Variovorax paradoxus: one gene and its partners. The protein of the gene in region 1 binds, or shares a complex with, the protein of each later gene. Links are inferred from orthologs where the notes say so. Each region holds a gene or a part of one and is shown on either strand. Other genes may lie near its edges. The genes, in order: dnaX, dnaN, holA and GOQ09_RS13305.

What was found.
Region 2: the proteins of dnaX (region 1) and dnaN are in contact, whole or in part, in a cryo-EM structure (PDB 8GIZ), measured with the Escherichia coli proteins. The link is inferred for Variovorax paradoxus from one-to-one orthologs.
Region 3: the proteins of dnaX (region 1) and holA are in contact, whole or in part, in a cryo-EM structure (PDB 8GIZ), measured with the Escherichia coli proteins. The link is inferred for Variovorax paradoxus from one-to-one orthologs.
Region 4: the proteins of dnaX (region 1) and GOQ09_RS13305 are in contact, whole or in part, in a cryo-EM structure (PDB 8GIZ), measured with the Escherichia coli proteins. The link is inferred for Variovorax paradoxus from one-to-one orthologs.

What each region holds. Positions count from the first base shown.
Region 1 is NZ_CP046622.1:2,639,023-2,644,630, forward strand. Bases 1,611-4,520 are described here. They hold dnaX (DNA polymerase III subunit gamma/tau), read left to right. Parts: upstream 1,611-2,087; coding sequence 2,088-3,953; downstream 3,954-4,520. Other genes in these bases: GOQ09_RS12230 (class I SAM-dependent methyltransferase), read left to right, coding at 1,611-1,734; GOQ09_RS12245 (YbaB/EbfC family nucleoid-associated protein), read left to right, coding at 4,006-4,338; recR (recombination mediator RecR), read left to right, coding at 4,346-4,520. Also shown: GOQ09_RS12220 (TIGR03862 family flavoprotein), read left to right, coding at 1-32; GOQ09_RS12225 (winged helix-turn-helix transcriptional regulator), read right to left, coding at 63-752; more of GOQ09_RS12230, read left to right, coding at 862-1,610; more of recR, read left to right, coding at 4,521-4,936; GOQ09_RS12255 (MAPEG family protein), read left to right, coding at 4,952-5,344; GOQ09_RS12260 (ABC transporter substrate-binding protein), read left to right, coding at 5,490-5,608. UniProt on the Escherichia coli protein: Part of the beta sliding clamp loading complex, which hydrolyzes ATP to load the beta clamp onto primed DNA to form the DNA replication pre-initiation complex.
Region 2 is NZ_CP046622.1:699-6,217, reverse strand. What follows is about bases 2,694-5,514. They hold dnaN (DNA polymerase III subunit beta), read right to left. Parts: upstream 4,747-5,514; coding sequence 3,640-4,746; downstream 2,694-3,639. Other genes in these bases: dnaA (chromosomal replication initiator protein DnaA), read right to left, coding at 4,838-5,514; gyrB (DNA topoisomerase (ATP-hydrolyzing) subunit B), read right to left, coding at 2,694-3,505. Outside these bases: GOQ09_RS00020 (DMT family transporter), read left to right, coding at 1-712; more of gyrB, read right to left, coding at 881-2,693; more of dnaA, read right to left, coding at 5,515-5,519. UniProt on the Escherichia coli protein: Confers DNA tethering and processivity to DNA polymerases and other proteins. Acts as a clamp, forming a ring around DNA (a reaction catalyzed by the clamp-loading complex) which diffuses in an ATP-independent manner freely and bidirectionally along dsDNA.
Region 3 is NZ_CP046622.1:498,929-504,447, forward strand. Bases 1,718-4,538 are described here. They hold holA (DNA polymerase III subunit delta), read left to right. Parts: upstream 1,718-2,504; coding sequence 2,505-3,572; downstream 3,573-4,538. Other genes in these bases: leuS (leucine--tRNA ligase), read left to right, coding at 1,718-1,941; lptE (LPS assembly lipoprotein LptE), read left to right, coding at 1,956-2,477; GOQ09_RS02345 (glutamate-5-semialdehyde dehydrogenase), read left to right, coding at 3,639-4,538. Also shown: more of leuS, read left to right, coding at 1-1,717; more of GOQ09_RS02345, read left to right, coding at 4,539-4,931; gshA (glutamate--cysteine ligase), read left to right, coding at 5,052-5,519. UniProt on the Escherichia coli protein: Part of the beta sliding clamp loading complex, which hydrolyzes ATP to load the beta clamp onto primed DNA to form the DNA replication pre-initiation complex.
Region 4 is NZ_CP046622.1:2,877,817-2,883,513, forward strand. The notes cover bases 1,040-4,038. They hold GOQ09_RS13305 (DNA polymerase III subunit delta'), read left to right. Parts: upstream 1,040-2,027; coding sequence 2,028-3,050; downstream 3,051-4,038. Other genes in these bases: mltG (endolytic transglycosylase MltG), read left to right, coding at 1,040-1,375; tmk (dTMP kinase), read left to right, coding at 1,372-2,031; GOQ09_RS13310 (PilZ domain-containing protein), read left to right, coding at 3,047-3,424; GOQ09_RS13315 (TatD family hydrolase), read left to right, coding at 3,544-4,038. Also shown: GOQ09_RS13290 (YgfZ/GcvT domain-containing protein), read right to left, coding at 1-209; more of mltG, read left to right, coding at 341-1,039; more of GOQ09_RS13315, read left to right, coding at 4,039-4,353; GOQ09_RS13320 (ankyrin repeat domain-containing protein), read left to right, coding at 4,350-5,027; GOQ09_RS13325 (DUF2726 domain-containing protein), read left to right, coding at 5,185-5,667; GOQ09_RS13330 (NAD(P)/FAD-dependent oxidoreductase), read right to left, coding at 5,696-5,697. UniProt on the Escherichia coli protein: Part of the beta sliding clamp loading complex, which hydrolyzes ATP to load the beta clamp onto primed DNA to form the DNA replication pre-initiation complex.

The DNA of each region.
Region 1 (5,608 bases):
CGCGCGGAGCGATCAAACGGCTGAACGTCTAACGGTTTATCCCGGCTGCGGCGCGGCAAGCCTCAGAGCCGCGCTGCGGCCCGGGTGTCGGCAAAAACACTGCGCCCCAGCCAGCGCCACAGGTCGCGGGTATCGGATTCAGTGCCAATGACGCGCAAGCGCCGCTCGCGCAACGCAGCCCCGGCGTCGAGGTCGCCGGTCCAGATCTCGGTCAGCGTCCGCACGGTTGATTCGACAATCAGCGTCGGCTCCTCGCCAGGGTTGTCGCGGCAGAGGTCGGCGCTGCCCTGGTCGACGACCAGCCACCACCGCCGCTCGCCGTCGGGCGCGTCGGTGAAGCGGAAGTGGATCACGATGCAGCGTGCGCGCGGGCACTCGTCGATCCGCACGAAGCGGCGGACGTCCCACATCAGGAAGCCGGCGTCCAGCTGGTCGCGCTTGAGCCGGCTGCCGATCCAGCGCGCACCCCAATGGCCCAGCGCCATCACGATGGGGCGCAGCTCCTCGCCCGCTGCGGTCAGGTGGTATTCGGCCGTGCTTCCGTCGCCATTAACCCGTTTGACGACGCCCACTTCCTCCAGCTTGCGCAGGCGCTGGGCCAATAGCGAGCCCGACATGCGCGGCACGCCGCGCCGGATGTCGTTGAAGCGCGTGCTGCCGCACAGCAGTTCGCGCACGACCAGCGGCGTCCAGCGCTCGCACAGCACCTCGGCGCCGCGCGCCACAGTACAAAACTGGCCGTAGTCGATCATGGCGTCAATTTAGTCCTTGAGGCGCGCCGAGGCCAGTACAAATTCTGGACTGGCGAAGCTTGGGCCGCGCGGCCATTCTTGAGACTCCCTCACTCGATGGAGACACATCATGGAAACCGCCACAGCCGCGCCGGCATTCAACGCCGCCGCCTTCAAGACCACCACGCGCGCTCAGTGGCAGGCCGCCGCCGAGGCCTGGCACCGCTGGGGACCGTTTCTCGGCCGCTGGCTGGGCGATGCGACGGAAACCATGTTCGATCTGGCCCGCATCGGGCCCGGCAGCCGGGTGCTCGACGTTGCCGCCGGCGCGGGCGAGCAGTCGATCGGTGCCGCGCGGCGCGCGGGCGCCAGTGGTTACGTGCTTGCCACCGACATCGCGCCGGCCTTGCTTGAGCGCGCGGCGGCGGATGCCAAGGCCGCGGGACTGTCGAACCTCGAGACCCTCGAACTCGACGGCGAGGCGCTCGACACGCTGCCTGCCGGCAGCTTCGACGCGGCAATCAGCCGCGTGGGCCTGATCTACTTCCCCGACCAGCAGCGCGCGCTTGCCGGCATGCGGCGCGCCTTGCGTCCGGGCGGGCGGGTGTCGGCGGTCGTCTACTCGACCCCCGAGCGCAACGCGTTCTTCTCGATCCCCGTGAAGATCATTCGCGAACGCGCGCGGCTCCCTGCGCCGCTGCCGGGTCAGCCCGGGCCCTTTTCGCTCGGTGCCGAGGGCGCGCTCGAGGCCGCGTTTGCCAAAGCCGGCTTGCGCGACATCGAAGTGCGCCGGGTGCCGTCGCCGGTGCGGCTGGCGAGTGCGGCCGAATGCGTGCGCTTCGAACGCGAGTCCTTCGGAGCGCTGCACCAGATGATGGTCGGGCTCGATGAGGCCGAGCGCGCGAGCACCTGGGATGCCATCGAAGAGGCGCTGCGCCAGTTCGAAGGCAGCGAAGGCTTCGTCGGGCCATGCGAAATGCTGGTCGGCGCGGGAAGCGCGTGAGGGTGGGAGTGGGGCTTAGAGCCCCTCTTGCAACGCGCAAGTTCTTGTCTTGAGAACTCGCGGTTTTTTGATGTTAGGTTGACGAGCCTTACCCCTGGCACTGACTACGCAGTTAGGGCTGCTTGGTTCCCCACCTGACCCGGTTGGCCACTTCACCATGCAGGGAGGCCCGTCAGCACTTATTGTAACCCCCCAGGCTGCGCGCACTTCGTGTCGCTTCGCCCACCCCTCTGCTGGCGGGCTATACCGGCGGCCGGCGGAGCCGGCTCCGCGGTATCCCGCGAAAAAGGCAGGGCTTTTTAGATTGCGGGGGAGGGCCGGGGACCGGCTCCGCGCCTTTTAGAATGCCCCCAATGTCTTATCTCGTGCTCGCTCGCAAGTTCCGTCCGAAAACCTTTGGCGAGATGGTCGGTCAGGGGCACGTGGTGCAGGCGCTCGAGAACGCGTTGACCACGCAGCGCCTGCATCACGCCTACCTTTTTACCGGCACGCGGGGCGTGGGCAAGACCACGGTGTCGCGCATCCTGGCCAAGTCGCTCAACTGCCAGGGTCCGGATGGGCAGGGCGGCATCACGGCCACGCCTTGCGGGGTGTGCCAGGCCTGCAAGGACATCGATTCGGGCCGCTTCGTTGATTACACCGAACTGGACGCGGCCTCGAACCGCGGCGTGGACGAGGTGCAGTCGCTGCTCGAGCAGGCGGTTTACAAGCCGGTGCAGGGGCGCTTCAAGGTCTTCATGATCGACGAAGTGCACATGCTCACCAACACCGCGTTCAACGCGATGCTGAAGACGCTCGAAGAGCCGCCCGAATACCTCAAGTTCGTGCTGGCAACGACCGATCCGCAGAAAGTGCCGGTCACGGTGCTGTCGCGCTGCCTGCAGTTCAATCTGCGGCCCATGGCGCCTGAAACGGTGCTCGAACACCTGACGAGCGTGCTGCAGACCGAACAGGTACCGGCCGAACCGCAGGCGCTGCGCCTTTTGGCTCGCGCGGCGCGTGGCTCGATGCGCGACGCGCTGTCGCTCACCGACCAGGCGATTGCCTTCGGCAACGGCGAACTGCTCGAAGCCGGCGTGCGGCAGATGCTCGGCAGCGTGGACCGAGGCCATGTGTTCAAGCTGATCGAGGCGCTGGCGCTGGGTGACGGCAAAACGGTGGTCGATACCTCCGAGGCGCTGCGGCGCGACGGCATGTCGGCTGCCTCTACGCTGGAAGAAATGACGGCCGTGCTTCAGGCCATGGCCGTGCTGCAGGCGGTGCCTTCGCGCGCGGAGTCGGCCGATTCGGCCACCGACCCCGATGCGGCCGATACAGCCCGCCTGGCATCGCTGATGCCGGCAGACGAAACCCAACTGCTCTATAGCCTGTGCCTGCACGGCCGCGGCGAGCTGGGCCTGGCGCCCGACGAGTATGCGGCGCTGACGATGGTGCTGCTGCGGCTGCTGGCCTTCAAGCCTTCGGGCGCGGCCACTTCCTCATCGGCCCCTTCGGCTTCAGCGGAAAAAAAAACTCTGAATGACGCCCCACGGGCGGTTTTGGCGCCCACGGCGGCACCTGCGGCTCGGGTTGCACCGGTAGCCGAGGCACCCGCTCGGGCTGCCGCACCGGTGCCCCCGCAAGCCGATGCGGCACCGGCGGGCCAGCGCCTTGCGGTGGTGAGCGAACCGGTGCGGCAGGGCGGGCCGCCGAGGCCGCCCCCTTCGGCGGAGGCGCCGATTGGCGAAGACAGCCCCAGGGTGCTCGCGGTGCCGATTCGCGTACAGCCGCCGCCGGGCCAGCGGGACGTGCCTCGGCCCGACGGGCAGCGCGCCCCCGCAGCGCCCATTCCCCCCAGCGAAGACGGCGATTTCTGGCATGCCACCGTCACGCAGATGATTGCGGCCGAGAGCATCAATGCCCTGGCGCGCGAGCTTGCGCTGCAGTCGCAACTTGTGGCGCGCGACGTCGACCAGTGGATACTGCGCGTGGAGCGTGAACTGCTCAACCAGCCTTCGGCGCGCGAGAAGCTCGCCGACGCGCTCGCGGCCTTGGGCCACAGCGTGAAGCTGGCGATTGAAATCGGCGGCGTGGTCGACAGCCCCGCGCGCCGCAACAAGCACGCGGCCGACGAACGCCAGCGTGTGGCCGAAGAGGCGATTCGCAACGACCCCGAGGTGCAGATGCTGATGCGCGAATTCGATGCGAAGATCGTGCCTGGAACGCTCAAGCCCGCCTGAGCGCCGTCTCTTATCCTTCCCCATTTTTTCCAACCAACAATCAGGACCAACGATGTTCAACAAAGGACAACTGGCCGGCCTCATGAAGCAGGCGCAGGCAATGCAGGACAACCTCAAGAAGGCCCAGGAAGAGCTGGCCACCATCGAGGTCGAAGGCGAATCGGGTGCCGGCCTGGTCAAGGTCGTGATGACCTGCAAGCACGACGTCAAGCGCATCACCATCGACCCGAGCCTTCTGGCCGACGACAAGGACATGCTCGAAGACCTGGTGGCCGCCGCCTTCAACGCCGCGGTGCGCAAGGCCGAGGAAACCAGCGAACAGAAGATGGGCAAGCTCACGGCCGGCATGCCGGGCCTGCCGCCCGGCATGAAGCTGCCGTTCTGAGCCGTTGATGGCCGACGCCAGTTCGCTCGACGCATTGGTCGATGCGTTGCGCCGCCTGCCCGGTGTCGGCGTGAAGTCGGCCTCGCGCATGGCTTTTCATTTGCTGCAGCACGACCGCGAAGGCGCACAGCTGCTCGCGCGTGCCCTGCAGCAGGCGGCCGGCAACGTGCGGCATTGCGAGCGCTGCAACACCTTCACCGAGGCGCCGGTCTGCAACGTGTGCCTGGACCCGCGCCGCGACGCGAGCAAGCTCTGCGTGGTCGAAACGCCCGCCGACCAGGCCGCGCTCGAGCGCACGGGTGCATTCCGCGGCTACTACTTCGTGCTGATGGGCAAGCTCAGTCCGCTCGACGGCATCGGGCCCAAGGACATCGGCCTGCAGAAGCTCTTCGACCGCGCGCTCGACGGCACGGTCAGCGAGGTGATCCTTGCCACCAACTTCACGGCAGAGGGCGAAGCCACCGCGCACGTGATCGGCGAAGCCCTCAAGCAGCGCGGCCTCAACGTGACACGGCTTGCGCGCGGCGTGCCGGCGGGCAGCGAACTCGAATACGTCGATCTCGGCACCATCGCGCATGCGCTGGTAGACCGCAGGTAGGCACAGACAACCGACATGACTCTTTCACTGCTGACGATTGCCTACTGGTGCGTGTTCATTGCCTGCGGCCTGCCGTACCTGGCGGCATGGATCGCCAAGGTCGGCAGCTTCGGGCCGCGCGACAACATCCAGCCGCGCGATTGGGCCGCAAAGCAGAGCGGCTGGCGCGCACGCGCGAACAGCGCGCAGGCCAACAGCTTCGAAGGGCTGCCGTTCTTCATCGGCGCGGTGATCATTGCGCATCAGCTCGGTGCGGCGCAGGCAAGGCTCGACATGCTTGCGGCTGCATATGTCGTCTTGCGCGTGATCTACATCGCGGTGTACATCAAGGGCATCGGCAGCGTGCGCAGCGCAGTGTGGGCACTCGGATTCCTGGTCAACATCGCGATTCTTTTCGTCGCGCGATAGGCGCACCAAGCCATCGGAAGAGGCCTCGTAGAGGTCTTCATGTTTACGTAAAAACCCGCACGGGATGACCCCGATGCAGGCAACGTGGGCGCACCCCTAAGCTCGATTCAGTTCACCAGAATCAAAGAGCCCGCAGGACCGCTCCATGCTCCATCGCAGAACCCTCATCACCGCCTCCGCAGTCGCTGCCGCAGCAGTTGCGCTGCCGCGGGTCTTTGCGCAAGCCAAACTCGAGAAGACGAAGATTTCCATCGCAGTCGGCGG
Region 2 (5,519 bases), 2.6 Mb from region 1 along the record:
ATCTGCGTTCGCCGTTTACGCTGCGGTTCGCTCTGTATTGCTCATCCTTGCCTATGGCTTGGCGATCATTTCGCTACGAGACATTCCACTGTCCCAAGCTGTGTTGGTCCGCGCGATTGCGCCGGCCGTCCCTCTGATTGTTGGGCTGTGTGTCGAAGGGCTTCAGCTCCGATCGATGGGATGGTTCGGCATGCTTTGCGTGCTTCTCTCGTATGCCGCCGTCTACTTGGGAGCGCACCGCGCACACGGTAGTGGTAGTCGACGCGCTCTTCTGATTGCAGGCATGTCTGCTGTGCTTTCAGGGATCGTCGTCGTTTTGGACCGAACGCTATTGCGAGCGCAGCCGAGTGAAACGGTCTTGTCAGTGCAAGTTTGGTCCGATGTACTCAGGGCGATTATTCTGATTGCGCTGTTGCCAATGGCGCGCAAGCTGCTGCCACAACAGCCAAAGGAAACTCCGCGCGCCGGATGGATCGGCTATCTCGTGCTCGCAGGCGTCTTCATCACAATCGGCGAATCGCTTTTCCTGGTGTTTCTTGCGTTAGACAGTAGCCAGATGTCGACCGCTTCGCTTTTTCGACGCCTCAGCCTGGTTGTATCGTTTTTGATCGGTATGGCCGTTCTCCGAGAGCGCCCCACCAGAGTCAATATTTATGCGAGCCTGCTGAGCCTGATCGGTATCCTTGCGCTGTCTGTCGACTCGCTGACCTGAGTGCTCATGAACTTTACTTGAGGCAGGCCCAACCGCCTTGCTGTCCTTGGCCTCGGTCTGCAATCGCACGCGCTGCTGGTCCGCGGTTGCCTGCAGCGCGTCTTTAGGCCTGTGGTCTTGGTCGCGCGGCTATGTCAAAAAATCTCCCCGGGAGGGAAGCCTTGACACTCAGACGTCGATATTCGCAGCCCGCAGCGCGTTCTGCTCGATGAACTCGCGCCGCGGCTCCACCTCGTCGCCCATCAGCATCGTGAACACGCGGTCGGCTTCGATTGCGTCGTCGATCTGCACGCGCAGCAGGCGGCGCACGGTCGGGTCCATGGTGGTTTCCCATAGCTGTGCGGGGTTCATTTCGCCCAGGCCCTTGTAGCGCTGGCGCGAGGTGGCGTTTTCGGCCTGGCCGATGAGCCACTTCATCGCGATGCGGAAGTCGGCCACCTTTTCTTCCTTGGCGCGCTCGCCCTCGCCGCGGCGCACGATGGCGCCATCAGCGCTCAGCAGGTTGCGGAACGTGTTGGCGGCTTCGGCGAGCGCGGCGTAGTCGGCACCGTGCACAAAGTCCTGCGTGAGCACGCTGCTCTTGATGTTGCCGTGGTGGCGGCGGCTGATGCGCAGCAGCGGCTTGTCGGTGCGGGCGTCGAACTCGCTGCTCACTTCGGCGGGCACGCCGGTGGTGTTGAGCTCGCGCAGCTTGGCCTGCAGCGCCACGGCCGAAGCCTCTGCCGCGGGCGTGGTGTCCAGGTCGAGCGCCACGCCGTCGGCAATGGCGCGCAGCGCTTCGGCATCCATGAAGTTGCGCAGGCGCGCGATCACGGCTTCGGCCAGCTGGTGCTTGCGCGCGAGCTCGGCCAGCGTGTCGCCGCTCAGGGTGGTCGAGTTGGGCCCGCCGGTCTCGATGCTCGCATCCTTCAGCGCCACCTTGAGCAGGAAGGCGTCCAGCGCTGGGCCGTCCTTCAGGTACTGCTCTTCCTTGCCGACCTTCACCTTGTAGAGCGGCGGCTGCGCAATGTAGATGTGGCCGCGCTCGACCAGCTCCGGCATCTGCCGGTAGAAGAACGTGAGCAGCAGCGTGCGAATGTGCGCGCCGTCGACGTCGGCGTCGGTCATGATGATGATGCGGTGGTAGCGGAGCTTGGCGACGTTGAAGTCGTCCGCCCCGCCGCCAGCGGTGGTGGCGCCGGCGCGGCCGATGCCGGTGCCCAGTGCCGTGATCATCGTGAGAATTTCGTTGCTGGTGAGCAGCTTCTCGTAGCGCGCCTTTTCCACGTTCAGGATCTTGCCGCGCAGCGGCAGGATGGCCTGGAACTTACGGTCGCGGCCCTGCTTGGCGGAGCCGCCTGCGGAGTCGCCCTCCACCAGGTAGACCTCGCACAGCGCCGGGTCCTTTTCCTGGCAGTCGGCCAGCTTGCCGGGCAGGCCCATGCCGTCGAGCACGCCCTTGCGGCGCGTCATTTCGCGGGCCTTGCGCGCGGCTTCGCGGGCGCGGGCGGCCTCGATGATCTTGCCGCAGATGATCTTGGCGTCGTTCGGGCGTTCCTGCAGGTAATCGGTGAGCAGGCGCCCGACGATGTCTTCCACCGGCGCGCGCACTTCGCTGGACACCAGCTTGTCCTTGGTCTGGCTGGAGAACTTGGGCTCGGGCACCTTCACGCTCAGCACGCAGCACAGGCCTTCGCGCATGTCGTCGCCGGTGACTTCGACCTTGGCCTTCTTGGCCAGCTCGTTCTCTTCGATGTACTTGTTGATGACGCGGGTCATCGCGGCGCGCAGGCCCGTGAGATGGGTGCCGCCGTCACGCTGCGGGATGTTATTGGTGAAGCACAGCACCTGCTCGTTGTAGCCGCTGTTCCACTGCATGGCCACTTCAACGCCGATGTGCGTGCCCGGAATGCCGCCGTAGGTGTCGGCCGGCTTTTCGCCCGCTGCGTAGAACGAGTTCGGATGCAGGACGGTCTTGCCCTTGTTGATGAACTCGACAAAGCCGCGCACGCCGCCGGCGCCCGAAAAGTCGTCTTCCTTGCCGGTGCGCTCGTCCTTCAGGCGGATGCGCACGCCGTTGTTCAGAAAGCTCAGCTCGCGCAGGCGCTTGGAGAGGATTTCGTAGTGGAAATCGTTGTTCTCCTTGAAGATTTCCGTGTCGGGCAGAAAGTGCACCTCGGTGCCGCGCTTGTCGGTGTCGCCGATGATCTTCATGGGCGAGACCTCGACGCCGTTCACGGTCTCGAGCAGGCGGTCCTGCACGAAGCCGCGGCTGAATTCGAGTTCGTGGATCTTGCCCTCGCGGCGCACCACCAGGCGCAGCATCACGCTCAGCGCGTTCACGCAGCTCACGCCCACGCCGTGCAGGCCGCCCGACACCTTGTAGCTGTTCTGGTTGAACTTGCCGCCGGCGTGCAGCTCGGTCAACGCAATTTCGGCCGCCGAGCGCTTGGGCTCGTGCTTGTCGTCCATCTTCACGCCGGTGGGAATGCCGCGGCCGTTGTCGGTAACGGAAATCGAGTTGTCGCTGTGGATGGTGACGACGATGTCGTCGCAATGGCCGGCCAGCGCTTCGTCGATGGAGTTGTCGACCACCTCGAACACCAGGTGGTGCAGGCCCGTGCCGTCGGAGGTGTCGCCGATGTACATGCCGGGGCGCTTGCGCACCGCCTCGAGCCCCTCGAGGATCGTGATCGAGCCTTCGCCGTAGCTGGTGTCGGCGGGCGTGATCTCGATCGGCACCGCACTCTCGATCTCGGGCGTGTAGACCGGTTCGGTGTGGGGTACTTCGGGCTTGTTTTCTTCTGCACTCATTCGGATATTCCTCTATCTCTCACGGCATTCACGGGATTTTTCGGGCCTTGGCGGCCTGCTTTTCCTGCCTCTTGAAAGCGCAAACCCGCGGAGGGCCGCGGGCTGTCTGCGCAAGGCGCTGTGTTTTCTGTCTTCTAGATCCGCATCGGCATCACGACATATTTGAAGGATGCGTTCTCGGGGATGGTCAAAAGGGCGGAGCTGTTGGAGTCGGCCAGGTCCAGCTTGACCATGTCCTGGCCCATGTTGGCGAGAGCGTCGATCAGGTAGGTCACGTTGAAGCCGATCTCGATGGCGTCGCCGCCGTAGTCGATGTCGAGCTCGTCCTGTGCTTCTTCCTGCTCGGCATTGTTGGAGGCGATGCGCAGCGTGCCGGGCTCGATGTTCAGGCGCACGCCCTTGAACTTCTCGCTCGTCAGGATGGCGGTGCGCTGCAGGCTGGCCAGCAGGGGCGCGCGGCCGAGCGTGACGCTGTTCTTGTGGTTCTTGGGAATCACGCGGTTGTAGTCGGGGAACTTGCCCTCGACCAGCTTGGTGACGAACTCCATGCCGCCGAAGCTGAACTTGGCCTGGTTGTTCGCAAACTGCATCTCGATGGCGCCTTCGGCATCCGACAGCAGGCGCTGCATTTCGAGCACGGTCTTGCGCGGAAGAATCACTTCCTGGCGCGGCACTTCGACGTCGAGCGTGGCCGACGAAAACGCCAGGCGGTGGCCGTCGGTGGCCACCAGGCTCAGCTGCTTGCCTTCGGCCACGAACAGAATGCCGTTGAGGTAGTAGCGGATGTCGTGCACGGCCATGGCAAAGGAAACCTGCGAGAGCAGGTCCTTCAGCGTCTTTTGCGGCACGCTGAACACGGGACCGAAGTTGGCGGCTTCCTGCACCAGCGGAAAGTCTTCTGCCGGCAGCGACTGCAGCGTGAAGCGGCTCTTGCCGCCCTTGAGCACCAGCTTGCTCGCGCTCGACTCGAGGCTCACGGTCTGGTCGGCCGGCATGGTGCGCAGGATGTCGATGAGCTTGCGCGCGCCGATGGTGGTGGTGAAGTTGCCTTCGTCGCCGCCAAGCTCGGCCGTGGTGCGGATCTGGATCTCGAGGTCGCTGGTTGTGAGCTGCAGCTGGCCGCCGGTCTTGCGGATCAGCACGTTGGCCAGGATAGGCAGGGTATGGCGCCGTTCCACGATGCCTGCCACCGACTGCAGCGCGGCGAGGACTTTGTCTTGGGTTGCCTTCAAAACGATCATGTCTTCTTCCTCTTCTCTTTTATCTCTTTGAATCCGCTTGTAAGACGCCATTCTCCGCTGTTGCGGGTGGCTTTCTTGATGACATCCGGGGTCAGCCCTTGAGCGTTTGTTCGAGCACGTGGAGTTGCTGGTTCAGTTCGGTGAGCTGCTGGCGCTCGCCCGAGATCTTGCGCACCGCATGCAGCACCGTTGTGTGATCGCGCCCGCCGAACAGCTCGCCGATTTCCGGCAGGCTCTTCTGGGTGAGTTCCTTGGCCAGGTACATCGCGATCTGCCGTGGCCGCGCAATGCTGGCCGGGCGCTTCTTGCTGTACATGTCGGCGACCTTGATCTTGTAGTAGTCGGCCACCGTCTTCTGGATATTTTCGACCGAGATCTGCCGATTCTGGATCGACAGCAAGTCGCGCAGCGCCTCGCGCGCCAGGGCGATCGAGATTTCTTTCTGGTTGAAGCGCGAGTAAGCCAGGATCTTGCGCAGCGCGCCTTCGAGCTCGCGCACGTTGGAGCGCACGTTCTTGGCAACGAAGAAGGCCACCTCTTCCGGCATTTCGGCCGATTCGGCGCGCGCCTTGTTGATCAGGATGGCCACGCGCATTTCGAGTTCGGGCGGTTCGATGGCGACCGTCAGGCCCGAATCGAAGCGCGAAACCAGCCGCTCGTGAATGTCGGCCAGGCCCTTGGGATAGGTGTCGCTGGTCATCACGATGTGCGACTTCTTGGCCAGCAGGGCCTCGAACGCATTGAAGAATTCTTCCTGCGTGCGGTCCTTGTTG
Region 3 (5,519 bases), 2.1 Mb from region 1 along the record:
GTGCGCTTCGCCTTCACGCACGACATCAAGGACGCGAGCGGCCAGCTGATCCAGGACGGCCGCATGTACGTGTTCACCACGCGCGCCGACACCATCATGGGCGTGACCTTCTGCGCCGTGGCGCCCGAGCATCCACTGGCTGCGCACGCCGCCACGCTCGACCCCAAGGTCGCGGCCTTCATCGAGGAATGCAAGGCCGGCGGCACTACCGAGGCCGAGCTCGCCACCCAGGAGAAGAAGGGGGTGCCCACGGGCCTGACCGTGACGCACCCGATCACCGACGAACAGGTGCCGGTGTGGGTGGGCAACTACGTGCTCATCAACTACGGCGACGGCGCCGTGATGGGCGTGCCCGCGCACGACGAGCGCGACTTCGCCTTTGCCAACAAGTACGGCATCGAGATCATCCAGGTGGTGCTGGTCGACGACGAGCCCCACTTCGACTATCACAAGTGGCAGGACTGGTACGGCGACAAGCAACGCGGCGTGACCATCAACTCCGACAACTTCAGCGGGATGAGCCACAAGGAGGCCGTGGCCGCCGTGGCGCATGCGCTGGGCCAGAAGGGCCTTGGCGAAATGCAGACCACCTGGCGCCTGCGCGACTGGGGCGTGAGCCGCCAGCGCTACTGGGGCACGCCGATCCCGATCATCCATTGCGACGAGCACGGCGCGGTGGCGGTCCCCGAGAAGGACCTGCCCGTGGTGCTGCCGACCGACTGCGTGCCCGACGGCTCGGGCAACCCGCTGGCCAAGCACGAAGGCTTTCATGCCGGCGTGGTCTGTCCCGTGTGCGGCAAGGCCGCGCGGCGCGAGACCGACACGATGGACACCTTCGTCGACAGCTCGTGGTACTTCATGCGCTACTGCGACCCGAAGAACGACGAGGCGATGGTGGCCGGGGGCGCCGACTACTGGATGCCGATGGACCAGTACATCGGCGGCATCGAGCACGCGATTCTTCACCTGCTGTATGCGCGCTTCTGGACCAAGGTGATGCGCGACCTGGGCCTTGTGAAGGTCGACGAGCCCTTCAGCAAGCTGCTCACGCAGGGCATGGTGCTGAACCACATCTACTACCACCGCGACGAAAAAGGCGGCAAGAACTACCATCCGCCGCTGGAAGTGACGCCCGTGCTCGACGCGCAGGGCCGCATCGTCGGCGGCACCACCGGCGACGGCACCAAGGTCGAGTACGGCGGTGTCGGCAAGATGGGCAAGAGCGAGCGCAACGGCGTCGACCCGCAGGACCTGATCGAGAAGTACGGCGCCGACACCGCGCGCCTGTACACCATGTTCACCGCGCCGCCGGAAGCCACGCTCGAGTGGAACGACGCGGCCGTCGAAGGCAGCTACCGGTTCCTGCGCCGGGTGTGGAACTTCGGCGTGGCGCAGGCGGACGTGCAACCGGCAGCCATCGGCGGCCAGTCTTTCGGCAAGAACGCCCAGGCGCTGCGCCGCGAGGTGCACACGGTGCTGCGCCAAGTCGACTACGACTACCAGCGCATGCAATACAACACGGTGGTGTCAGGTGCGATGAAGCTGCTCAACGCGCTCGAAGGCTTCAAGCCCGATGGCAGCCCTGCCGATGCGGCCGCGCTGCGCGAAGGCTTCGGCATCCTGCTGCGTTGCCTGTATCCCGCCACGCCGCACATCGCCTTCCAACTCTGGCAGCAGCTCGGCTACGACAAGGAACTGGGCGGCCTGCTGGACGCACCCTGGCCCGTGGTGGACGTGAGTGCGCTCGAGCAGGACGAGCTCGAGCTCATGCTCCAGGTCAACGGCAAGCTGCGCGGCGCGCTGCGCGTGCCGGCCGGCGCTTCCAAGGCCGAGATCGAGCAGCTCGCGCTTTCCTGCGACGACTTCGTCAAGTTCGCGGAAGGCGCACCGGCCAAGCGCGTCATCGTGGTGCCCGGCCGCCTGGTCAACGTGGTCATTTGAGTAACGACACAAGCATGAACAATCGAATTGCCTCGCTGCCGCGCCGCGGCTTTCTACTGGGCCTGTCCGCCGCGGGCGCGAGCCTTGCGCTGGCCGGCTGCGGGTTCGAGCTGCGCAAGGCGCCCGTGTTCGCGTTCAAGACGCTGGCCGTGTCGGGCAATTCGGAGCTCATCAACCGGCTGCGCCGCGAAATGCGCGCTGCCGGCACCGTGACGCTGGTGCCGCCTACCGAGGCGCAGACCGCCGATGCGATCCTCGAGATTCTTGGCGAGAACCGCGACCGCATCGTGATATCGACCAACTCGGCGGGCGCGCTTCGCGAGCTGCAACTGCAGCTGCGCGTGCGCTTCTCGCTGCGCACGCCGGGCGGCAAGACATTGCTGCCGCCGACCGAGGTGTCGCAGACGCGCGACCTGAGCTTCAACGAAACCAACGCGCTCGCGAAAGACGGCGAGGCCGAACTGCTGTACCGCGACATGCAGGCCGACATCGCGCAGCAGTTGATGCGGCGCTTGGCGGCCGTCAAGGAACTCTAGGCGCAAGCCTGCGCCTGCCGCGATCCGATGCAACTTGCCAGCGCCCAGCTCGGGCCCCACCTGCAAAAGGGGCTGAAGTCCCTCTACACGATCCACGGCGACGAGCCGTTGCTCGCGCAAGAGGCCGCGGATGCCATTCGCGCTGCGGCGCGCACGCAGGGCTACACCGAGCGCAGCTCGTACACCGTGGCCGGCGCGCACTTCGACTGGAGCGCGGTGCTTGCGGCGGGCGGTTCGCTCTCGCTCTTCGCGGACAAGCAGATCGTCGAGATCCGCATTCCCTCGGGCAAGCCCGGCAAGGACGGCAGCACGGCGCTGCAGCAGCTGGCCGAAGCGGCGCAGGGCAACGACAGCACGCTGACGCTGGTGATGCTGCCGCGGCTGGACAAGGCCACGCGCACGGGCGCCTGGTTTTCGGCGCTCGAGAACAACGGCGTGAGCATCCAGGTCGATCCCATCGAGCGCGCCGCGCTGCCGCAGTGGATCGCACAGCGCCTGGGCGTGCAGGGCCAGCGCGTGATGCCGGGCGACGAAGGCCAGCGCACGCTGCAGTTCTTTGCCGACCGCGTCGAGGGCAACCTGCTCGCGGCGCACCAGGAAATCCAGAAGCTCGCCTTGCTGCATCCGGCGGGCGAACTGAGCTGGGAGCAGGTCGAGGCCGCGGTCAACAACGTGGCGCGCTACGACGTGTTCAAGCTGTCGGAGGCCGTCCTGGCCGGCAATCCGCAGCGCGTGGCGCGCATGCTCGACGGGCTGCAGGCCGAGGGCGAGGCCGAGGTGCTGGTGCACTACACGATTGCCGAGGACATCCGTGCGCTCAAGCGCGTGAAGGACGCCATGGCCTCGGGCCGGCCGCTGCCCATGGCGCTGCGCGAAAACCGCATCTGGGGCCCGCGCGAGCGCGCCTTCGAGCGCGTGCTGCCAAGGCTCGACGACCGCATGCTGGCCCGGCTGCTGCGCGCCGCGCATGTGGTGGACGGCATCTGCAAGGGCCTCAAGCAGCCCGATTGGCCCGCCAGCGGCTGGCAGGCGCTGCAGCGTCTGGCCCTGATGCTGTGCCGCGCCTGCAGCAGCGGCCCAGCTCCCGCTCGCTGAGGGAGATGGGACAACACCCAAGGGATGCAAAGCCCGGGGTTGATCCAAATGCAGGAAAATGCCGACATGAACGCGTTCAACGTCAGCGAGCACATGCAGGCCCTTGGCCTGCAAGCCAAATCCGCCGCATTCCTCATGGCCCGTGCGGATGCAGCTACCAAAAACAGAGCATTGAAGGCCCTGGCCAAGCGCCTGCGCGAAGCCGGCCCCGGCCTTTCCGAGGCCAACCAGAAGGACCTGGAGCGCGCCACGGCCGCGGGCCTGTCGGCCCCGATGGTCGACCGACTCAAACTCACGCCCAAGGTCATCGAGACCGTGGCGCAGGGCTGCGAGCAGCTCGCGGGCATGGCGGACGTGATCGGCGAGATCATCGGCATGAAGCAGCAGCCCAGCGGCATTCGCGTGGGCCAGATGCGCGTGCCCATTGGCGTGTTCGGCATGATCTACGAGAGCCGCCCCAACGTGACCATCGAAGCCGCGAGCCTGGCCATCAAGAGCGGCAACGCGGCGATCTTGCGTGGCGGCTCGGAGGCCATCGAATCGAACAAGGCGCTGGCGCTGCTGGTGTCCGAGGCGCTGGCCGAGGCCGGCCTGCCGGTCGAGGCGGTGCAATTGGTGCAGACCACCGACCGCGAGGCCGTGGGCCAGCTCATCGCCATGCCCGAGTTCGTGGACGTGATCATTCCACGCGGCGGCAAGGGCCTGATCGAGCGCATCAGCCGCGATGCCAAGGTGCCGGTCATCAAGCACCTGGACGGCAACTGCCACGTCTACGTGGACGACACGGCAGAGTTTGAAATGGCGCTGCGCATCGTCGACAACGCCAAGACCCAGAAATACAGCCCCTGCAACGCGGCCGAGGGCCTGCTGGTGTCGGCGGCGGTGGCCGAAGACTTCCTGCCCCGCATTGGGGCCATCTTTGCGGCCAAGGGCGTGGAAATGCGCTGCGACCCGGTCGCGGCCCGCATCCTGCGCGCGGACGATGCCGTCGGTTCAAGCGGAAAAATCGTCGATGCGGTCGAGTCCGACTGGTCCGAGGAATACCTTGCCGCGGTGATCAGCATCAAGGTGGTCGAGGGCGTCGATGAGGCCATTGCGCACATCAACCGCTACTCGAGCCATCACACCGACGCCATCGTCACGCGCGACCACGTTCATGCGCAGCGTTTTCTGCGCGAGGTCGATTCGGCGAGCGTCATGGTCAATGCGAGCACACGCTTCGCAGACGGTTTCGAGTTTGGCCTGGGGGCCGAGATCGGCATCAGCACCGACAAATTCCATGCGCGCGGGCCGGTCGGCATCGAAGGGCTGACCTCGCTCAAGTATGTGGTGCTTGGGCAGGGCGAAGTCCGGAGTTGATGCACCGAAGGCGGGCGGATTGAACCAAGACTGCCATACGTAGTCTTGTCATTGGGGCGGCCACCCCCAAATCCTACAATTCCGCTCTACCTTCAAGTACAAAACCAACAAGGCCGCCGCATGGTTCCGCATCTCGTCACCGCCCTGACCGGCCCGATCAACGAACTGGAGCAGCGGGTACTCGACTCGACGCCCGCCATTGAGCGCTGGTTCCGGCTCGAATGGATGGAGCACACGCCGCCGTTCTACAGCGCCGTCGACATCCGCAACGCCGGCTTCAAGCTTGCGCCGGTCGACACCAATCTTTTCCCGGGCGGCTGGAACAATCTCACCAAGGAGATGCTGCCGCTGGCGGTGCAGGCCGCGCAGGCCGCCATCGAGAAGATCTGTCCGGAGGCGCGCAACCTGCTCGTCATTCCCGAGAACCACTCGAAGAACACCTTCTATCTCGCCAACATTGCGCAACTGGTGCGCATCTTCCACATGGCGGGACTCAACGTGCGGGTGGGGTCGATCGATCCGGCAATCAAGTCGCCCAAGAAAATCGAACTGCCCAACGGCGAAACCGTGTGCCTGGAGCCTGTGGTG
Region 4 (5,697 bases), 240 kb from region 1 along the record:
AGGTCGGGCTGCGGCCGAATACCTATGAAGCTGGCAATCACGCGGCCCTTGGCGGTGCAAAGGGCGGCCAGGCGAGCCTCGGTGGCGCCGAGCAGCGAAAAATCCTGCGTGAGCTGGCCGTGCAGGAAGCCGGCCGCATCCGGTCCTTCGGCGCGAATCACGCCAAGGTGCGAGAGGGCGGTAACACCATTGAGAACGACAGTAGTCATCGCTGAATTATCATGGTCGAAGCCGATCCGTCCGGCTTGCAGGGAAACTTGCCGTTGTTCCCGCAGGGCCACCGACTTTTCGCACCGAATCCCCGATTCGTTTTTCCTCTTCCTGTCATTCCATCGGACCCGTGCGCCGCTTCTTTCTTACGCTCTTTCTGCTTGCCGCACTGGGTGCGCTCGGCCTTGGCGCCGCCGGACTGTGGTGGGTGCACCAGCCGCTCAAGCTGCCCGCGCCCAGCCTCGATCTTTCCGTGGAACCGGGCACCACGCCGCGCGGCGTGGCGCAGGCGGTGGCCGATGCCGGCGCCGACGTGCAGCCGCAGCTGCTTTATCTGTGGTTCCGCCTTTCTGGGCAGGACCGCCAGATTCGCGCCGGCAGCTACGAGTTGGAGCGCGGCATCACGCCCAAGATGCTGCTCAACGTGCTGGTGCGCGGCGAAGAAGCCACGCGCAGTCTGGTGCTCGTCGAAGGCTGGAACTTCCGGCAGGTGCGCGCCGCCCTTGCCAAGGCCGAGCAGCTCAAGCCCGAGACCGTCGGCCTGCCAGACGACGCGCTGATGGCCAAGCTCGGCAGGCCCGGCGTGCACCCGGAAGGGCGCTTTTTTCCGGACACCTACACCTATTCGAAGGGCTCCACCGACATCGCGCTGCTGCAGCGTGCCATGCGGGCCATGGACAAGAAGCTCGAAGCCGCCTGGGCAGCCCGGGCGGCCGATTTGCCGATCAAAACGGCTGATGAGGCGCTTATTTTGGCGAGTATTGTCGAGAAGGAGACAGGCAAGGCCAAAGACCGCTCCGAGATTGCGGCCGTGTTCGTCAACCGCCTGCGCACTGGCATGCCGCTGCAAACCGACCCGACCGTCATCTACGGCCTGGGCACCACCTTCGACGGCAATCTGCGCAAGAAAGATCTGCAGGCCGACACGCCCTGGAACACCTACACCCGCGGCGGCCTGCCGCCCACGCCCATTGCCATGCCGGGCAAGGCCGCGCTGCTGGCTGCGGTGCAGCCGGCGCAAAGCAAATCGCTGTACTTTGTCTCGCGCGGCGATGGCACAAGCCAGTTCAGCACCTCGCTCGACGAGCACAACCGCGCGGTCAACCGTTACCAGCGCGGGGGCGGTGGCAGCAATGGCGAACCCAAACCGAAGGTTGCGCAATGAGCGAAGGCCTGTTTCTCACGCTCGAGGGAATCGACGGCGCGGGCAAGTCCAGCCATCTGGACGCGATGGAAGCGCTCCTGAAAGCGCAGGGCCGCACGGTCGTCCGCACGCGCGAACCCGGCGGCACGCCGCTGGCGGAAACCTTGCGCGGGCTCATCCTCGAGCAGCCGATGGACCCGCTGACCGAGTCGCTGCTGGTGTTTGCGGCGCGGCGGGATCACGTCACGCGGGTGATAGAGCCAGCGCTGGCCCGCGGCGACGTGGTGCTGTGCGACCGCTTCACCGACGCCACCTTCGCCTACCAGGGCGCGGGCCGCGGCTTCGATGCGCAGGTGCTGTCCACGCTGGAGCAATGGGTGCAAGGGGGCAGGGGAGCGGCAGGGTTGCTGCAGCCCCACATCACGCTGTGGTTCGACCTGACGCCCGAAATTGCGGCCGAGCGGCTGGCCGGAGCACGCTTGCCCGACAAGTTCGAAGCCCAGCCGGTCGAGTTCTTCCGGCGTGTGGCGGCGGGCTACGCGGCCCGTGCGGCCGCCGATGCGCAGCGCTTCGTTCGCATCGACGCCAGCCAGACGCGCGACCAGGTCTGGCAGCAAGTCGAAACGGCGCTTGTCGCGCGTGGCGCGCTGACACCCGCGACTGGAGTCACGCGATGAGCACGCCGCAGCTTTCGCCCTGGCTCCGCCGGCCGCTCGCAGAGCTGCTGCGCCAGCGCGGCCATGCCTGGCTGCTGCAGGGGCCGTCGGGCCTTGGCCAATACGAACTCGCGCTGGCGCTCGCCGCTGCCTGGCTTTGCGAACAGCCCAAGGTGGAAGAGGGCGGCACCGCCTGCGGCCAATGCCCCAGCTGCCACGCCATCGAGGTTCGAACCCATGCCGACCTTTGCGTGCTGATGCCCGAGGTCGCCATGCAGGAACTCGGCTGGCCACTCGACGAAAAAGCCCAGGCCGACATCGACGACAAGAAGCGCAAGCCCAGCCGAGAGATCCGCGTCGAGGCCATGCGCGACGCGGTCGGCTTTGCCCAGCGCACCAGCGCCCGCGGCCGCGGCAAGGTGGTGCTGGTTTACCCCGCCGAGCGCATGAACACCATCACCGCCAACGCACTGCTCAAGACGCTCGAAGAGCCGGTCGGCGACGTTCGCTTTGTGCTGGCCAGCGAGGCGGCATGGCAACTGCTGCCGACCATTCGCAGCCGCTGCCTCGGCTTTACGCTGCCATGGCCCGCAACGGCCGAAGCCGAAGCCTGGCTGGGCGCCCACGACGTGCCCGCGGCCGACGCAACGGCCTTGCTGCGTGCGGCCGGCGGCCGGCCCAGCGACGCGCTGCGGCTCGCGCGCTCCGGCCAGTCGCCCAAGGCCTGGTCGCTGCTGCCCAAGGCAGTGTTGCGCGGCGACGTCGCCGCGCTGGCGGACCAGGCGCCCTCACAAGCCATCGGTGCGCTGCAAAAGCTCTGCCACGACCTGATGGCCGTTGGCAGCGGTGCCGAACCCCGATTCTTCGAGGCGGCAGACCTGCCGGCAGCGGTGCCTTCGCACCTGGCGCTGGCGCGCTGGTCCAAGTCGCTTGCCCATGCGGCAAGAACCGCCGAACACCCTTTCAATGCGGGGCTCATGCTGGAAGCGCTTGTGAGCGAGGCGCGAACCACCCTAAACTCTGCTCCTCGCCGACCATGAACCAACCAGCCGCCCCTGCCGCCGCCGCAACGCCTCAACGGCCGAGCGTGATCCAGCTCGCCATCAAGGAAAAGGGTGCGCTCTACGCCGCCTACATTCCGCTGTTTGCCGAAGGCGGCATCTTCATTCCGACCTCGCGCGAATACCGGCTGGGCGACGACGTCTACGTGCTGCTGACGCTGCCTGAAGACCCGCAGCGCTATCCCGTGGCCGGCAAGGTTGCGTGGATCACACCGCAGCGCGCCGCCGGCAACAGGGCGCCGGGTGTCGGCGTCCGCTTTCCGTCCGACGAAAAGTCGCGCCAGCTCAAGGCGCGCATCGAGGCGGCGCTCGGTGGCTCGATGGCCTCCGACCGTCCCACACAGACTATCTAGGCTCCCCCCAGGCTGCGCGCACTTCGCGTCGCTACGCCAGCTCCCTCCTGAGGGCGGCACCAGAGGCCCGGCAAAGCCGGTTCCTCGGTGTCCCTGGCATCAGCCAGACAATCAGCGCCATGTTTACCGATTCCCACTGCCACCTCACATTCCCCGAATTCGCGGACCAGATGCCGCAAATCCGCGCCGCCATGGCCGAAGCGCAGGTCGACCGGGCCCTGTGCATCTGCACCAAGCTGGAAGAGTTCGATGACGTACAGGCCCTGGCGGCCCGCTACGACAACTTCTGGGCCAGCGTGGGCGTGCACCCCGACAACGAGGACATCGCCGAACCCACCCTCGACGACCTGGTTCGCCGTGCCGCCTTGCCCAAGGTAGTGGCCATCGGCGAAACCGGCCTCGACTACTACCAGATGGAAGAGCGCAAGGGCGGTCGCAGCATTTCGGACATGGAATGGCAACGCGACCGCTTTCGCGTGCACATTCGCGCCGCCCAGCAAACCCGCATGCCGCTGGTCATTCACACCCGCGAAGCCTCGGCCGATACGCTGGCCATCCTGAAGGAGGAGGGCGAAGACGGCTCCGGCAGGGCCGCAGGCGGCGTGTTCCATTGCTTTACCGAAACCGCCGAAGTCGCCCGTGCGGCGCTCGACCTGGGTTTCTATATTTCGTTTTCAGGCATCCTGACCTTCAAGAAGGCGCAGGACCTGCGCGATGTGGCGGCCTTCGTACCGCTGGACCGGATGCTGATTGAAACCGACAGCCCCTATCTGGCACCCGTGCCGTATCGCGGCAAGACCAACAATCCGTCGTACGTGCCGTACGTTGCGAAGCAGATCGCCGACCTGCGCAAACTGCCCGTCGAAGCAGTCGCAGAATCCACCAGCGAGAACTTCGAAGCGCTGTTCAAGGGAGTCAAAACCAAATGAAGAAATACATTAAGAAGTTTGCGTATCTAGCTGTCGTTGCAGCAACTTTTTCTGCGCATGCGGGTTCGTTCGAAGATTTTTTTCGGGCCGTGCGCGGAGACAATGCCAGCGGCGTGCGAACCCTGCTGCAGCGCGGCTTCGACCCCAACACGCGCGACGAACACGGCCAGACCGGCTTGATCATCGCCCTGCGCGAACCGTCGCCCAAGGTCGCCCAGGTGCTGCTCGAGTCGCCGCAAACCGACGTCGACATTGCCAACGCCAAGGACGAAACCCCACTGATGCTGGCCGCCATCAAGGGCCAGCAGGACATCGTCGCCCAGCTGCTCAAGCGCGACGCCGCCGTCAACAAGCCCGGCTGGACGCCGCTGCACTATGCCGCCAGCAGCGGCCAGCTGAGCATCATGAAAGTGCTGCTCGACAACTACGCCTTCATCGATGCGCAGTCGCCGAACGGCACCACGCCGCTCATGATGGCCGCGATGTACGGATCGACCGAAGCCGTGAAGCTGCTGCTGGCCGAAGGCGCGGACACCACGATGAAGAACCAGCTTGGCATGACCGCCGTCGACTTTGCGGCCAAGGCCAATCGGCCGGAAGCCGCACAACTCATCACGGCTGCGGCTGGCGCAAAGCCGAGCCCTCAAGCGATTCCCAAAGACGGTAAATGGTGAGTTCCGCGGCCTAATTGGCCGCGGCTTGCGCATCAGGCACTGTGCCGCTTTCCCTCGATACGAGGGCTGAATCCGGCGCGCCGGCACAGGTCCGGCAAAACACCCAAAAGGGCGCCTGCACAGTCATGCGAGACTCTGCGGAGAAGGAGAAGCAGAGATGAATACGTTTTTATTCATGGTCTTTTTGTTGGCCATCGGGCTGCTGGTGTTCGTGGCGCTCGCAAGAAAAAGGTCTGCGCAAAGCAGCAGCGGCTTTGTAGACAAGCCCAAGGCACGGCCGCCGCTGACTGCGCGCGAACAAGCCATGTACAACCGCCTCGTGCAAACCCTGCCAGACCTTGTGGTGCTGCCGCAGGTCAGCTTCGGGGCGTTGCTTACGGCCCGCACGCGCGCCGCACGAAGCTCGTTCAGCCGCAAGATCGCAGACTTTGTCGTATGCGACCGTTCATTCAAGGTCGTGGCCGTGGTGGCTCTCGGCGACAAGAACAGCAAGGGCAAGTCGCAGCGCGACCTGGACCGGGATGCGTTGCTGGTAGAGGCCGGGTACCGCGTGCTGCGATATCCGCGCGTGCCGGATGTGCACCGTGTAGAGGCTGATTTCGATCCGACGATGGCTTCTGTGAGTCCCATGGGATCCTGAGCGTGTGCCCTGCGGCCATGGGCACTTGCT